Regions from separate parts of the Sodalis sp. RH21 genome, predicted to be linked through region 4. Evidence: predicted binding sites of a transcription regulator. Region 4 holds the regulator's gene; each other region holds the start of a gene.
What was found. The regulator PhoB, encoded in region 4, activates phosphate uptake and scavenging genes when phosphate is short. The targets are predictions, from matches to a motif close to CTGTCATAAAACTGNCNNAT.
Positions count from the first base shown of each region.

Region 1: the regulator PhoB is predicted to act here: its motif matches at 2,427-2,446, upstream of phoA (alkaline phosphatase).
Region 2: the regulator PhoB is predicted to act here: its motif matches at 1,898-1,917, upstream of pitA (inorganic phosphate transporter PitA).
Region 3: the regulator PhoB is predicted to act here: its motif matches at 1,999-2,018, upstream of pstS (phosphate ABC transporter substrate-binding protein PstS).

Region 1 is NZ_CP178732.1:4,997,674-5,001,233, reverse strand. Features, by position in the region: gene ACL2XP_RS23165 (DNA alkylation repair protein) at 1-735, opposite strand, end outside; gene phoA (alkaline phosphatase) at 903-2,354, opposite strand; gene ACL2XP_RS23155 (endonuclease/exonuclease/phosphatase family protein) at 2,665-3,426, shown strand; gene clsB (cardiolipin synthase ClsB) at 3,423-3,560, shown strand, end outside.
Region 2 is NZ_CP178732.1:5,531,426-5,534,985, forward strand. Features, by position in the region: gene ACL2XP_RS25545 (ATP-binding protein) at 1-472, shown strand, start outside; gene ACL2XP_RS25550 (NAD(P)/FAD-dependent oxidoreductase) at 500-1,705, opposite strand; gene pitA (inorganic phosphate transporter PitA) at 1,989-3,494, shown strand; gene uspB (universal stress protein UspB) at 3,550-3,560, opposite strand, start outside.
Region 3 is NZ_CP178732.1:5,752,640-5,756,199, reverse strand. Features, by position in the region: gene ACL2XP_RS26555 (YidH family protein) at 1-354, shown strand, start outside; gene ACL2XP_RS26550 (DUF202 domain-containing protein) at 362-697, shown strand; gene ACL2XP_RS26545 (anaerobic sulfatase maturase) at 751-1,974, shown strand; gene pstS (phosphate ABC transporter substrate-binding protein PstS) at 2,123-3,163, shown strand; gene pstC (phosphate ABC transporter permease PstC) at 3,232-3,560, shown strand, end outside.
Region 4 is NZ_CP178732.1:4,394,305-4,397,864, forward strand. Features, by position in the region: gene phoR (phosphate regulon sensor histidine kinase PhoR) at 1-1,251, opposite strand, end outside; gene phoB (phosphate response regulator transcription factor PhoB) at 1,276-1,965, opposite strand; gene sbcD (exonuclease subunit SbcD) at 2,177-3,421, shown strand; gene ACL2XP_RS20300 (AAA family ATPase) at 3,418-3,560, shown strand, end outside.

The DNA.
Region 1 (3,560 bases), 600 kb from region 4:
CGCGCGCCGATCCCCTTGCTTGATCAGCGTGCGCAGCGCATGGCGGGCGATCCAGGCGGTGGGCGGATGATCCAACGGCCAGCCCGCCAGCAGATCCATCACCCAGTCCGGATGATCCTTGGTGATATCATTAAGATGATTGGCCACCGATTTGCGCACATACAGGCTAGGGTCCCCGCGCAGCTGGTTGAGGATCGGCGCCGCCGGCGACGGGTCGGCGCGCAGGGCTTCCAGGCGAAACGACCAGGGCAGCCGCGGGCGGCTCCCTTCGCTGGCCAGCCGCCGGACATGTTCGTCCCCGTCCCGGGACCAGGTCTCCATGAGCGCCAGGCCGCGGGCAAGGTCCTGGCGCAGGAACGGCCGCACCGCAAACTCCGAAGAGCCGAACGGGGTAAAAAAACGCAGGGCGTCCATCGATAAATCGAAATCATCCAATCCATACATCGCCACATATTCCGGCAATACCAGGGTGACAAAGCGATTGTCCAGCCGCGGCGCCAGCCGCCGCAAAATCGCCAGCGCCTGCGGGTAATCCGCCGGCAGCCCCTCATGCAGGCATGCGCTTACCCGGCGCAGCCGCGCCATCAGCGACAGCGCTTCCAGCCCGTCGGCGGTGGCGGCCAGGAAGCGGCCGGTATCAAAGCCGTCGTGGACGGCGGCCGCCTGCGCGGCGATATGCCGCAGGCGGGCGTGATTAAAAATTTCTTTCAGCGCGGGGGCGCTCGGCTCGGACATAGGGCTCGTCTCTGGGGGATAGCGCTACAGGCTACGGCTTTTCAGCGCTAAAGAAAAGCCGGAGTTTGGTCGCGACGCGCTCCGGCCGGAGCAGGGGATGGGACGCGTCCCGGCAGGTTCGATCCGCGCCGGCGCCGGCGCGAATGCGTTACCCGCCGATCGCTGCGCTATTGGATGCCGAGCGCGTCGCGCATGGTATAAAACAGGTCGGTTTGATCGGTCAGGCCGACCACGTTGCCGGCATAAGGGCCGTAGGCCGCGATGCGCAGCTGGGTGCCGGTATGGCCCTGGGAGTCGGGGTCTTCCGAGTTGCCGTAGCTGATGGCCATGACCGCGCCGTCCTTGGTGGTCAGCGCCTGGGTCAAGCCGGGCGCCTTGGCGTCCGCTTCGATGATCTGGCTTGAATGGGCATGGTCGGCGGTCACGAGCACCAGCGTATTGCCGTCGGCGCGGGCGAACGCCAGGGCTTGTTGCACCGCCTCGTCCAGATCCACCGTTTCGCCGAACTGGCCGCACGGATTGGCCGCATGATCCTGCTTATCAATGGATGCCCCTTCCACCTGCAGGAAGAAGCCGTTCGGATGGGTTTTCAGCAGGTCGATGGCTTTTTGGGTCATCGCGGCCAGGGTGGGAATACTGGCGGTGTGCTTGGGATTATCGGTACAGGTTACCGGCGGCTGGTCGATATTGCCGTGGTAGGTTGCTTTGGGGCCGATCCAGCGTACCGGCATATTGCCTTCGGCGAACAGGCCGAGCACCGGCTGGTCCTGGTTGGCCGCAGTGATGCCGTTAAGGCCGTCCAGATCGCCGATCAACTGATAACCGCGCGCCTGCGCCTGTTCACGCAGCGTTTTGCCTTGCCATTGCCCGGCCTTGGCGGTTTCGCCGAAGGTCTTGGCGCCGCCGCCCAGGGTGACATCGGCGCGGGCGTCGAGCAGCTGTTCGGCAATGGACCCGCGTCCCTGGTTTTCCAGCGCCTGGGCGGGGCAGCTTTTGCTGGTGGCTTCCGGGCCGTAGCATTTGCGGGAACTGACGTGGGCCACCAGGGCCGCCGGGGTGGCGTCTTCCAGCTCGGCGGTAGAGACATTGCCGGTGGCTTTACCGGCCGCCTTGGCCAGTTCCAGAATGGTCATGTGATCCTTGCCGAACACATCCACCCCCAGCGCGCCGTTATAGGTTTTCACGCCGGTGGTCCAGGCGGTGGCTGAGGCCGCCGAGTCGGTCACATAAGCGGGTTTATGGCTGGTTTTATCCAGGGCGTAGTGGGTGTATTGGCCGGTCAGCGGCAGGGCGTCGATGCCTTTGAAAAACTGGCCCGCGCCCACCGCATAATTCCGGGCCGCGGTGATTTCCGAATCCCCCATGCCGTCGCCAATCAGCAAAATAACGTTTTTCGCCGGCTGATTGGTCAGGGCCGCTTTCAGCGCCTGCGTCTGATCGGATTGCAGGCGGCGGGCGCCCCCTGGCTGGGTTATATCGCCGCGGGCCGCGCGATCGAACGTGTCGCCGGACGCTGCGGATGCCGGTTGGGCCAATGCGCTGCTATCCGTTGCCAAGGCGCCGGTCAGCAGGGCGCCGGTCAGAACGAAAGAGCGTACCGAAGAACAAATATGCTGCATGGATAAAACTCCCGTAGCCAAGCGAATGAATGGGCATGTCTGAATATATCATTATGTAAGTTTACGTAACGCAGATGATGAATTTATGACAATAACCCATAAACAGCCCCGGCCGCCGCCCCGGCATTGGCGGAGTTGGGTCCCAGCAGCTACGATAATAAGCATACTTATTGTCAAAAAAACTATTCATTTTAGGCCAGCTCCGCGCTTCGCAACTTTAGGCAGAAGCGTTGGCCTTTGCTGTTTACTTTATCAGGGGTTCAATACCATGCTTCGGTCTGATTATCATGATAAGAAGGAGGCGCCGCGCATGTCGCAAGGGGAGCAGGGATTTTCCTTTAAGGTGCTCACCATTAATACCCACAAAGGTTTTGCCGCGTTTAACCGGCGTTTTATCCTGCCGGAGCTGCGCGAGGCGGTACGCACCGTCTCTCCGGATATCGTGTTTTTGCAGGAAGTGCTGGGCGCGCATGAAAAGCATTCGCTGCGTTTTGAGAACTGGCCGGTGGTGCCGCAATATGAATTTCTGGCCGATACCATCTGGGCCGATTTCGCCTATGGGCGCAATGCGGTCTATCCCGATGGGGATCACGGCAACGCGTTGCTTTCCAAGTTTCCCATTACCCGCCACGAGAATCTGGATGTCTCCATCGACGGCACCGAAAAGCGCGGCATGCTGCACTGCGTCCTGCAGGTGCCCGATCGTGATTTACAACTGCATATGATCTGCGTGCACCTCGGCTTAAAAGAGGAGCATCGCCATCGGCAAATGTTGCGCATGAGCAAGCATATCGCCGCGCTGCCCGCGGACGCGCCGTTGGTGGTGGCCGGCGATTTTAACGACTGGCGCCAGCGCGCCAACGGAATTCTCGGCCGCGAAGCCGGCCTGGTGGAAGTCTTTACCCAGGCCCGCGGCCGCCCGGCCCGCACCTTTCCCGCCCGTTTCCCCTTGCTGCGCCTCGATCGCATCTATGTCAAGAATGCCCGCATCAGCGAGCCGACCTCCCTGGCCAACCAGCCCTGGTCCCATTTATCCGATCATGCGCCCCTTGCCGTGGAGATCCATCTATGAATATGGAATGGCGGGACGGCAATCGCATCAAGCTGCTGGAAAACGGCGAAGAATTTTTCCCGGCGCTGTATGAGCGCATAGGTAAAGCGACCAAAGAAGTGCTGCTGGAAACCTTTATCCTGTTCGAGGATAAA
Region 2 (3,560 bases), 1.1 Mb from region 4:
TTTGGTCAGGCGCCTACCGGCCTGGCACAAAAATTATGCCAAGCGGCTAATAAAAACGCCAAAAATCCATATCATCGATTCTGGTTTAGCCAGCGCACTTTGCCACCTGAAGGTCAGCGATTGGCAGGGTTTAAGCAATGAATTCGGCGGGCCGCTGGAAAGCTTTGTCATACAGCAGTTGATCTGCCAGGCGGGATGGGTTGATAGCGAACTGCATTTCTCCCACTATCGGGACAAAGACCAGCTTGAAGTGGATTTAGTCATCGAGCAGGGATGCTATATATGGGGGGTCGAAGTCAAAAAGGCGGCCAGTATCCAGGTAAAAGATGGCGCGGGGCTGGCCCATCTGGCGAACCAGGCTGGCAATGCCTGGCGCGGCGGCATCCTGCTTTATACCGGTAATAATTGCCTGCCGCTGAAAAATGTCCCTAACGGATTCGCGGTCCCGATGGATGCGCTTTGGCATGATTGAAGTAATCGCGGTATATCCTGGGGAAGCCTATTTAGCGGATACGGTCGTTCCCAGAGCCTGCGCGCAGGCCCAGGCCGAGCTCCAGGCCCACTGGAAGTTATATCCCCCCAGCCAGCCGATCACGTCCACCACCTCACCGATAAAATAAAGTCCCGGCACCTCGCGGCTCTCCATGGTTTTGGAGGATAAATAGCGGGTATCGACGCCGCCCTGGGTCACCTCGGCGGTGCGATAGCCTTCCGTGCCGTTGGGCTGCACGCGCCAGTGCTGCAGGCCCATCACCCAGTCGGTTTGCTGGCGGCGGGTTAGCTGCTTTAACGTACATTCCGGGATTTCCAGCAGGGCAAACCAAATCTCGACAACGCGCCGCGGCAGCAGCTTCGCCAGGGTATTTTTCAGGCTTTGACTAGGATGGGCCTGCTGCTCCGCGGCCAGAAACGCCGCTAAATCCACGTCGGGCAACAAGTTGACCGTCAGAAATTCGCCGCTTTGCCAGAAGCTGGAAATTTGCAGCATGGCGGGTCCGGATAAACCGCGGTGGGTGAACAGCAGATTCTCGCGGAAAGTAACGCCGTTTTCCGCGCTGACCAGGGAGGGAACCCCGATGCCCGACAGGACGCTTAGCTGCTCCAGCAAGGGTTTATGTAATGTAAAAGGCACTAATGCCGCACGAGTGGGGATCACCGGCAGGCCGAACTGCTGGGCGACTTTATAGCCAAAAGGCGTGGCGCCCAGGCCGGGCATCGACAGGCCGCCGGTGGCGATCACCAGCGCCGCCGTTTTAATCTCGCCCGTGGACAGAGTGAGAGTAAAAACGTCGCTTTGTTTCTCAACGGCGCTCACGTCGCTGCGCAGGCGTATCGTGACCCGGCCTTGCTGGCACTCCTTGAGCAGCAGATCCACGACCTGCTGCGCCGAGTCGTCGCAAAACAGCTGCCCCAGGACTTTTTCATGGTAGGCGATATTATGGCGCTGCATCAGCGCGATAAAATCCCACTGCGTATAGCGCGATAAGGCGGATTTGCAAAAATGCGGATTTTGCGAGAGAAAGGCCGCCGGTTCGACGTAGAGATTGGTAAAATTGCAGCGGCCGCCGCCGGACATTAAAATCTTGCGGCCCGGTTTTTTGCCATTATCCAGCAGCAATACCCTGCGCCCCAGCTGCCCGGCCTGGGCGGCGCAAAACATGCCGGCGGCGCCCGCGCCTATGACCACCACATCAAACTGTTCCACTATGCTCTCTCTGCTTAATCAATAGGACGGGTAATTACCCATCCGCCGGTCGGCGGGCCCACTTGCGGGGGCTGATTGTAATGGCCTCCGGCGGGTTATGCCAACGTAACAGGATGATAAAATGAGTAAATAGAGTTATCAATATGATTTAAAAGGCTAAAGTAGCCAAATCAAAAGTCAATGCGCAGAAAAATGTCATAAAAAGGTCATATTTCTCTTTTCCACCGGCCCCATTGTCGCAGATAATGCGCCCCGTTCATGTCCAATCTATGGCGTAACCTTTATGCTACATCTATTTACCGGCCTGGAGTTTCATACCGGTGTTATGTTGGTGCTCGCATTAATTTTTGTATTGGTTTATGAGGCTATAAACGGCTTTCATGATACAGCCAATGCGGTAGCAACCGTAATTTATACCCGCGCCCTGCGCTCCCAATTGGCGGTCGGCATGTCGGGGATCTTCAATTTCCTCGGGGTCCTGCTGGGCGGTTTGAGCGTGGCGTATGCCATCGTTCATTTATTGCCGGTTAATCTGCTATTGAACGTCAGCTCCACCCATGGCCTGGCGATGATGTTCTCCATGCTGTTGGCGGCCATCATCTGGAATCTGGGCACCTGGTACTTCGGCTTGCCGGCTTCCAGCTCCCATACCCTGATTGGCGCTATCATCGGCATCGGCCTGACCAACGCCATGGTCACCGACTCGTCGGTGCTGGATGCGCTGAATATCCCGAAGCTGATTGAAATCTTCTTATCGTTGATTATCTCTCCGCTCGTAGGGATGGCACTGGCCGGCGGCCTGGTTTTTTTGCTGCGCCGTTACTGGAGCGGCACCCCCAAACGTCGCCGCATCCACCTGACGCCGGCGGAACGGGAAAAAAAAGACGGCAAGCGCAAACCGCCGTTCTGGACGCGAACCGCGCTGATCCTTTCCGCAGCCGGGGTCAGTTTTGCCCACGGCGCCAATGACGGGCAAAAGGGCATCGGCTTAATCATGCTGGTGCTGATAGGCGTGGCGCCCGCCGGATTCGTGGTCAATATGAACTCCACCGGCTATGACATCGCCCGCACGCGGGATGCCGTCAGCAATTTGCAGCAATATTACCTGCAACACCAGGCGGCGTTGCCGCAGGTGGTAGACGCCGAGCCGCCGGCCATCCCGGCGCCCGAAACCAACGTCGCCCCGTCCGCGCCGGTTGAGTTCCACTGCGATAGCTCCCGGGCGCTAATCGCCATCAATCGCACCCTGGCGCTATTGGAAAATCTGCAAAGCTACGATGGCCTGACGCCCTTTGAACGCTCTCACGTGCGCCGGCTGTTGATGTGTATCGCCGATACGGCGGACCGGGTGGTTAAGCTGCCGCAGACCTCCAGCGAAGATAAGCGGTTTATGGGCAATCTGCGCAAAGATCTGCTGGCGACCGTCGAATACGCGCCGCTGTGGATTATCGTGGCGGTGGCGCTGGCGTTATCGCTGGGCACCATGATTGGCTGGCGGCGCGTGGCCACCACCATCGGCGAGAAAATTGGAAAAAAGGGCATGACCTATGCGCAGGGTCTGTCGGCGCAAATGACCGCCGCGGTGTCCATCGGCGCCGCCAGTTATACCGGCATGCCGGTATCCACTACCCACGTATTGTCCTCGGCGGTGGCCGGCACCATGCTGGTGGACGGTGGCGGTGTACAAAGCAAGACAGTGCAAAATATTTTGCTGGCATGGGTGCTTACCCTGCCGGTGGCTATCGTGCTGTCAGGCGGCCTGTATTGGCTGGCGCTAAAATTAATCTGAACGTCAGCAAAAAACGGTATCGGGGCGGCCTGCGGGTCGCCTTTTTTTATTGCGCTTAATGCCAGA
Region 3 (3,560 bases), 1.4 Mb from region 4:
TTCAGAAACCAAGATTGGCAGCGCCAGGGGAAAAACCCCGATTACCGCTTTTCACTCGCCAATGAGCGGACTTTTTTAGCGTGGATTCGCACCGCGCTGGCTTTTTTAGCCGGGTCGATAGCCATCGATCAACTTACCCCCGACTTCGCCTCGCCGGCGATCCGGGTGATGTTGGCTATCCTGCTGGCGATGGGGGGCGCGGCGTTGGCCCTGGTGGCATTACGGCGCTGGGCTGATAACGAAAACGCCATGCGCCAGGACGCGCCGTTGCCTTACACCCGGCTGTTGGCGGCTATATCTCTTTTTATCGCGCTGATAGCATTTTTATTTATTATTTTTATCGCCGTCTATTGAGTAGGATATGGAACCCAGCAAGCCGGTGGCCATAAAGCGGGATAACGGGCTACAGCCCGAGCGCACCAGCCTGGCGTGGACCAGGACCCTATATGTGATTGTTCTCGATAGCCTGTTATTTTTACGCGTCGGCCTGACAAAACATCTGCCGCTCATTGTTGGCGCGGGGGTGGTTCTGCTGTGCCTGGCCGTCATGGTGGCGATCGGCAGAAAATATAGGGTGCTGGATCATATGAATGATTCCGCGGGCCTGGCGAACAGAAGTCGGGTCTTCGGGGCGGTTTCGTTAACGCTGCTGGCGGTGGCGGGTATGGTCTGTTTTTCAGTGATTTTTGCAGCCTGACCGGCTGACGGGAGCTAAGCCGCCGCTATGGCGAGAACGATGGAGAAGCGATCATGAAGCGCCCCTTTCATGTCATGGCGAAGCCGACCAGTTACCAATGCAATTTGAAGTGCGAGTATTGTTTTTATTTAGGCAAAAAAGATGCCGTGATCCCGCGGGGGAAAACCGTTTTAAAACATATGGCCGATGATGTTTTACAACAGTTTATTAAACAATATATCGCCGCCAGCGCCGGTAGCGACGTGCATTTTTCCTGGCAGGGCGGCGAGCCGACCCTGGCCGGCATCGATTTTTATGAAAAAGTGCTGCGCTTGCAGCAACGCTTCGCCGCGGGGAAGCGCATACATAACAGTATGCAAACCAATGGGGTATTGATCGATGAAAAATGGGCCCGTTTTCTCGCGGATAATCATTTTTTGCTGGGTATTTCGCTCGACGGACCCGCCAGGCTACACGATCTTTACCGCCAATCCGCCAGCGGGCGATCGGTGTTCGATAAGGTCATCAACGCGATACGGCTCTTCGAGCGCTATGGCATTGAATATAATGTGTTGACTGTGGTAAATCACGAAACCGCCCGCGCGCCCCTGGAAATTTATCATTTTATTACCCGGGAACTGGGTGCGCGTTTTGTGCAGTTTATTCCCGTCGTGGAGCAAACATTAGCCGGGCCGGCGCGGGGAGAACTGATTTTTCCCCGGGCGATGGGTGAAAAAACGCTGACGCCCTGGTCGGTCAGCGGCAAAGACTATGGCGCCTTTATCAATAGCATCTTTGATTACTGGGTCCGCCACGATGTGGGCAAGGTCTACGTGCAGTTATTTGATAACGCGCTGGCCGCCTGGAGCGGCGTGAAGCCCAGCCTGTGCGTCATGCAGCCTACCTGCGGACAAGCGCTGGTGGTGGAGCAAAACGGCGATATCTACAGCTGCGATCATTTTGTGTATCCCGAATACCGATTGGGGAACCTGCTGACCGGCGCTTTATCAACGATGGCCGCAAGCAAAAAACAGCAGCAATTCGGCCAGCAAAAAGCCAACGTATCCGCGCTTTGCCAGGCCTGCGAATATCGATTCGCCTGCCATGGCGGCTGCCCCAAACATCGCATCCAGCGCATAGACGGGCAGTGGCACAATCATTTATGCGCCGGCTACAAAGCTATTTTTTCCCATATCGCGCCCTATATGCACGCCATGGCCAGCGAACTGGCGCACCGCACGCTTCCGGCCGGCAGTATGGGCTATACTGGTTTTGCGGAGGGGAATCAGCATAATTAACGGGTTTTTTTCCATCCTTTTACGCCGTCATAAAACCGTCATATTACTGACATGTCGCTGTAACCTAATTGTCCTATTTTCCTTCCTGCAGCCTAGATAATTGAAGAAAGCGGCCTTGGGCCGAATTTAATATCCCACAGGAGGGATTATGAAACTGATGCATACCACCGTTGCCAGTGTTGTCGCAGCTACGTTCGCCCTGGCGAGTATTTCTTCGTTCGCTGCCGCAAGCCTGACCGGTGCCGGCGGCACATTCCCCGCCCCGGTATATGCTAAATGGGCCGATACCTATCAAAAAGAAACCGGCGTTAAAGTAAACTACCAGGGCATCGGCTCCTCGGGCGGCATAAAACAAATCATAGCCAACACCGTTGATTTCGGCGCGTCCGATGCTCCTTTAAGCGATGCAGACCTGAAAAAAGAAGGTTTATTTCAATTCCCCACCGTGATTGGCGGCGTGGTGCTGGCCATCAATGTCCCGGGCATTAAAAGCGGCGAGCTGACCCTGGATGGCCATACGCTGGGTGAAATCTACCTGGGAAACATTAAGAAATGGAACGACCCGGCCATAACCAAGCTTAATCCCGGCGTGAAGTTGCCCGACCAGAATATCGCGGTAGTGCGCCGCGCCGATGGTTCAGGCACCTCGTTTGTGTTCACCAGCTATCTGGCCAAAGTGAACCCGACCTGGAAAGAAAAAATCGGCGCCGGCTCTACGGTCAACTGGCCGGTGGGACTGGGCGGTAAAGGCAATGACGGCATCGCCGCGTTTGTCCAGCGTTTACCTGGCGCCATTGGTTATGTGGAATACGCGTACGCCAAGCAAAACAACCTGGCTTATACCAAGTTGATTTCCGCCGACGGCAAACCGGTTATGCCGACCCAGGCTAACTTCAGCGCCGCGGCCAAAGGCGTGAACTGGCAGGAATCTTTTGCTCAGGATTTAACCAATCAAAAGGGCGACAATGCCTGGCCGATCACCTCGACCACCTTCATTATGCTGCATACTAGCCAGACTAAACCCGAACAAGGCCGTGAAACCCTGAAGTTTTTTGACTGGGCTTACAACAAGGGCGCCGAGCAGGCCAATGCCCTTGATTATGCAACCTTGCCGCAAGACGTAGTCACTCAGATTCGCGCCGCCTGGAAGGCCAATATCAAAGACAGTAACGGTAAAGCTCTCTACTAAGTAAGCATGTGTGTTTCGTCCCTTCCCCGCGCGGGGAAGGGATTACGAACCAACTAAAAGAGTATCTTATGGCTGACAATAAGCCGGCACTGCATGCCCCCGGTAAACAAGGCGACCTGATATTCGGCACACTGGTCAGGCTGGCCGCGCTGATTACCTTATTGATGTTGGGCGGAATTATCGTTTCGCTGATTGTCGCTTCGTGGCCGAGCATTGAAAAATTCGGCTTCGCCTTTCTCTGGACCAAAGAATGGGATCCGCCCGGTGAAAAATTCGGCGCGCTGGTACCCATTTACGGCACCCTCGTCACCTCGTTTATCGCCCTGCTGATTGCCGTTCCTGTCAGTTTCGGCATTGCTTTGTTTCTTACCGAGCTGGCGCCTAATTGGTTAAAACG
Region 4 (3,560 bases):
AAACCGGGTGCCGGCCCCCGGTTCGCTGATCACATCCAGCCGCGCGTCATGGTTGCTGAGCGCATGTTTAACGATGGCCAGTCCCAGCCCGCTGCCGCCGGTCTGGCGCGAACGGGCTTTATCGACGCGGTAAAAACGTTCGGTCAGGCGCGGCAAATGTTCGGGAGCGATCCCCGGTCCGTTATCGCTCACCTGGAATTGCGCCCCGGCGGCGGTGCGCTGCCAGCAAACTTCAATCCGGGTGCCGGGAGGGGTGTGGATCACCGCATTATAAATCAGGTTCGACATGGCGCTGCGCAACTGCTCTTCATTGCCCCGGACCTGCAACTGTTCATTAATGCGAAACACGATATCGTGCCGCTCCTGGCTTAGCCCCGCCGCGCTTTGCTGCAAGCGCTTGAGGATGGCGGGAATATCAATCCGTTCATTCACCTCGCCCTGGGGGGCGGCCTCGATACGGGATAGCACTAATAATTGTTTTACCAGGCGCTCCATGCGCTGGGTCTGATCCTGCATGGTGTGAATGGCCTTGGCGCGGATGGCTTTATCCATCGTCTGGTCGGTCATCATTTCCAGATATCCTTGCAGCACCGTTAACGGCGTACGCAGCTCATGGCTGGCATTGGCAAAAAAGTTACGCCTGGCCCCTTCCAATTGGCGCATTTGCGTCACGTCGCGGATCACCATCAGCAGCTGATCGTCGGTATAGGGCATGACGCGGAATTCCACATAGCGCTGATTATTCAGCAACAGGGTCAGCGGCCGCTTGAATGACTGGGCCTGGATATATTCATTGAATTCGGGATAGCGCAGCAAATTGAGAATATGCTGGCCGTTATCTTCCGGCCAGCGGAACCCCAGCAATTGCTGCGCCAGGCCGTTGCACCAGAAAATATGTCCGTCGGCGGTCAGCATCACCAAGGCATCCGGCAAGGTTTCGGCACCGCTGCGAAAACGCTTGAATAAGGTCGCCAGCTCGCGCCGGCGGCGGCGATGGCGCTGCTGCATCTGGTGCAGGCCATAAAACAGCGGTTCCCAACTGCCCCGCCCCACCGGCGGCGTGCGGCGCAGATCCACCCATAGCCACTGCGACAGGCGCAGTTGATAATAATAGTTGCGTAATAGCGCGGCCAGCAGCGCCGCCGCCAATAGCCAGCCCGCATGGCCGACGAACAGCGACAGCAGCAGGGCCGGCAGGCAAAACAGCACCACTTCGAGCAACAGTTTTCGCCAGGATAAACGTTCTAGCACCGGGCGTTCTCCTTGGTTGGCGCGTTAATAGCGGGCCGAAAAGCGATAGCCGGTGCCGCGCACCGTTTGCACCATCCGATCGTGCCCGCCGGTTTCCAGCGCTTTACGCAGGCGGCGGATATGCACATCCACCGTCCGGTCTTCCACATATACATTAGTGCCCCATACGTGGTTGAGCAATTGCTCGCGGCTGTATACCCGTTCCGGATGGGTCATGAAAAAGTGCAGCAATTTAAATTCGGTAGGCCCCATATCCAGCGCCAGCTCATTGGACGTCACCCGGTGCGAGGACGGGTCCAGGCTTAAGCCCTGCACTTCGATTTTATCTTCCACCGCCATGGGGGAAATACGGCGCATCACCGCCTTGATCCTGGCCAGCAGTTCCTTGGGGGAGAAAGGTTTGGTGATATAATCGTCCGCCCCGACCTCCAGGCCCCGGACCCGATCTTCCTCTTCACCCCGCGCGGTCAGCATCATGACCGGAATATCGCGGGTCAGGACTTCGCGTTTCATATGTTTGATAAATTGAATCCCCGAGCCGCCTGGCAACATCCAGTCCAGTAATACCAGATCCGGATAAGGCTCCGCCATAAGGGTGACCGCAGCACCGTAATCCTCGGCCTCGATCGGCTGAAAACCATTTTGTTCAAGTACAAAGCAGACCATTTCCCGAATCGGCGCTTCATCTTCCACGACTAATATGCGTCTTGCCATTATTTTCCTGCCATTAATCTCTGCGGTTATCGTGCCCGGGCATTATGCGTCACTTTTATGACAGATTTATTAAAATCAGCGCTTCCTGCTACAAGCATAGTGGGGCGCGCTTTTTTTCGGTATAACTTCCCGAATATTATCTTTACGACGGCATCGTCCTGGGGGAAGGTTTATACTCTCGCCCTCACTTTCGCACCCACGCTGGAGCCTCATGCGGATTATCCATACCTCTGACTGGCATTTGGGCCAGTCGTTTTTTACCAAGAGCCGGGCCAGTGAACATCAGGCGTTTCTCGACTGGCTGGTGGCTCGGGCGGATGAACATCAGGTCGATGCCATTATCGTGGCCGGCGATATTTTTGATACCGGCACCCCGCCCAGTTATGCCCGCGAACTGTTCAACCGTTTCGTGGTGGCGCTCCAGCCCACCGGCTGCGAACTGATCGTGCTGGCCGGCAATCATGATGCGGTGGCCACCCTCAATGAGTCCCGATCGCTGCTGGCCTGCATGCATACCCGGGTGATCGCCGGCGTCGGCCGCGATGATATCGCCGAACCGCCGGTGTTTATTCTCAAGGAGCGTAGCGGAAAGCCGGGGGCCATTCTGTGCGCCATCCCGTTTTTACGGCCGCGCGATATGCTGGTGAGCCGCTCCGGGCAATCGGGGGACGACAAACAGCGGGCGCTGATGGATGCCATTACCGCGCACTACGCGGCGCTGTACGCCCAGGCGTTGGATCTGCGCGCCGGCCAGCCCGGCGAGTTGCCCATTATCGCCACCGGGCATCTGACCACGGTCGGCGCCAGCACCACGGATTCGGTGCGCGATATTTATATCGGCAGCCTGGATGCGTTTCCCGCCCAGCTGTTCCCCCCGGCGGATTATATCGCCCTGGGCCATATTCACCGGCCGCAGCGTATCGGTAATCAAGAGCATATCCGTTATTGCGGTTCCCCCATTGCCCTGAGTTTCGATGAAACCGGCCAGCCCAAGCAGGTTAATCTGGTGAGTTTTGACGACGCCAATGTGGCGCGGGTCGTGCCGTTGCAAATCCCTGAAACCCAGGCTCTGCGCCTGATAAAAGGGTCGCTGGCGGAGATCGAAGCCCAGTTGCTGGCCTTTGCCGATCGCCAGGAAGCAACGCCGGTGTGGCTGGATATCGAAGTGGTGACCGATGCCTATCTCAATGACATCCAGCTGCGCATTCAGCAAATAGCGGCCGGCCTGCCGGTGGAAATCGTATTGCTGCGCCGCAACCGCGAACAGCGGTTGCAGGCCCTGGCGCACCAGCACCGGGAAACGCTGAACGAGCTGAGCGTCGGCGAAGTGTTCGAGCGCCGGCTCGCGCTCGCGGCGCAGCAGGACCCGGACACCCTGGGCCGCATCCGCCTGCTCTACGATCGGGTGGCGGCGGAGGTGCAGCAAGGCCCGGGCGCCCAAGGAGACGTGCTGTGAAAATTCTGACGCTGCGCCTGAAAAATATCAATGCCTTACGGGGCGAATGGAAAATCGATTTCACCGCCGCCCCGTTCGATCGCAGCAGCCTGTTTGCCATTACCGGCCCCACCGGCGCCGGCAAAACCACCCTGCTGGA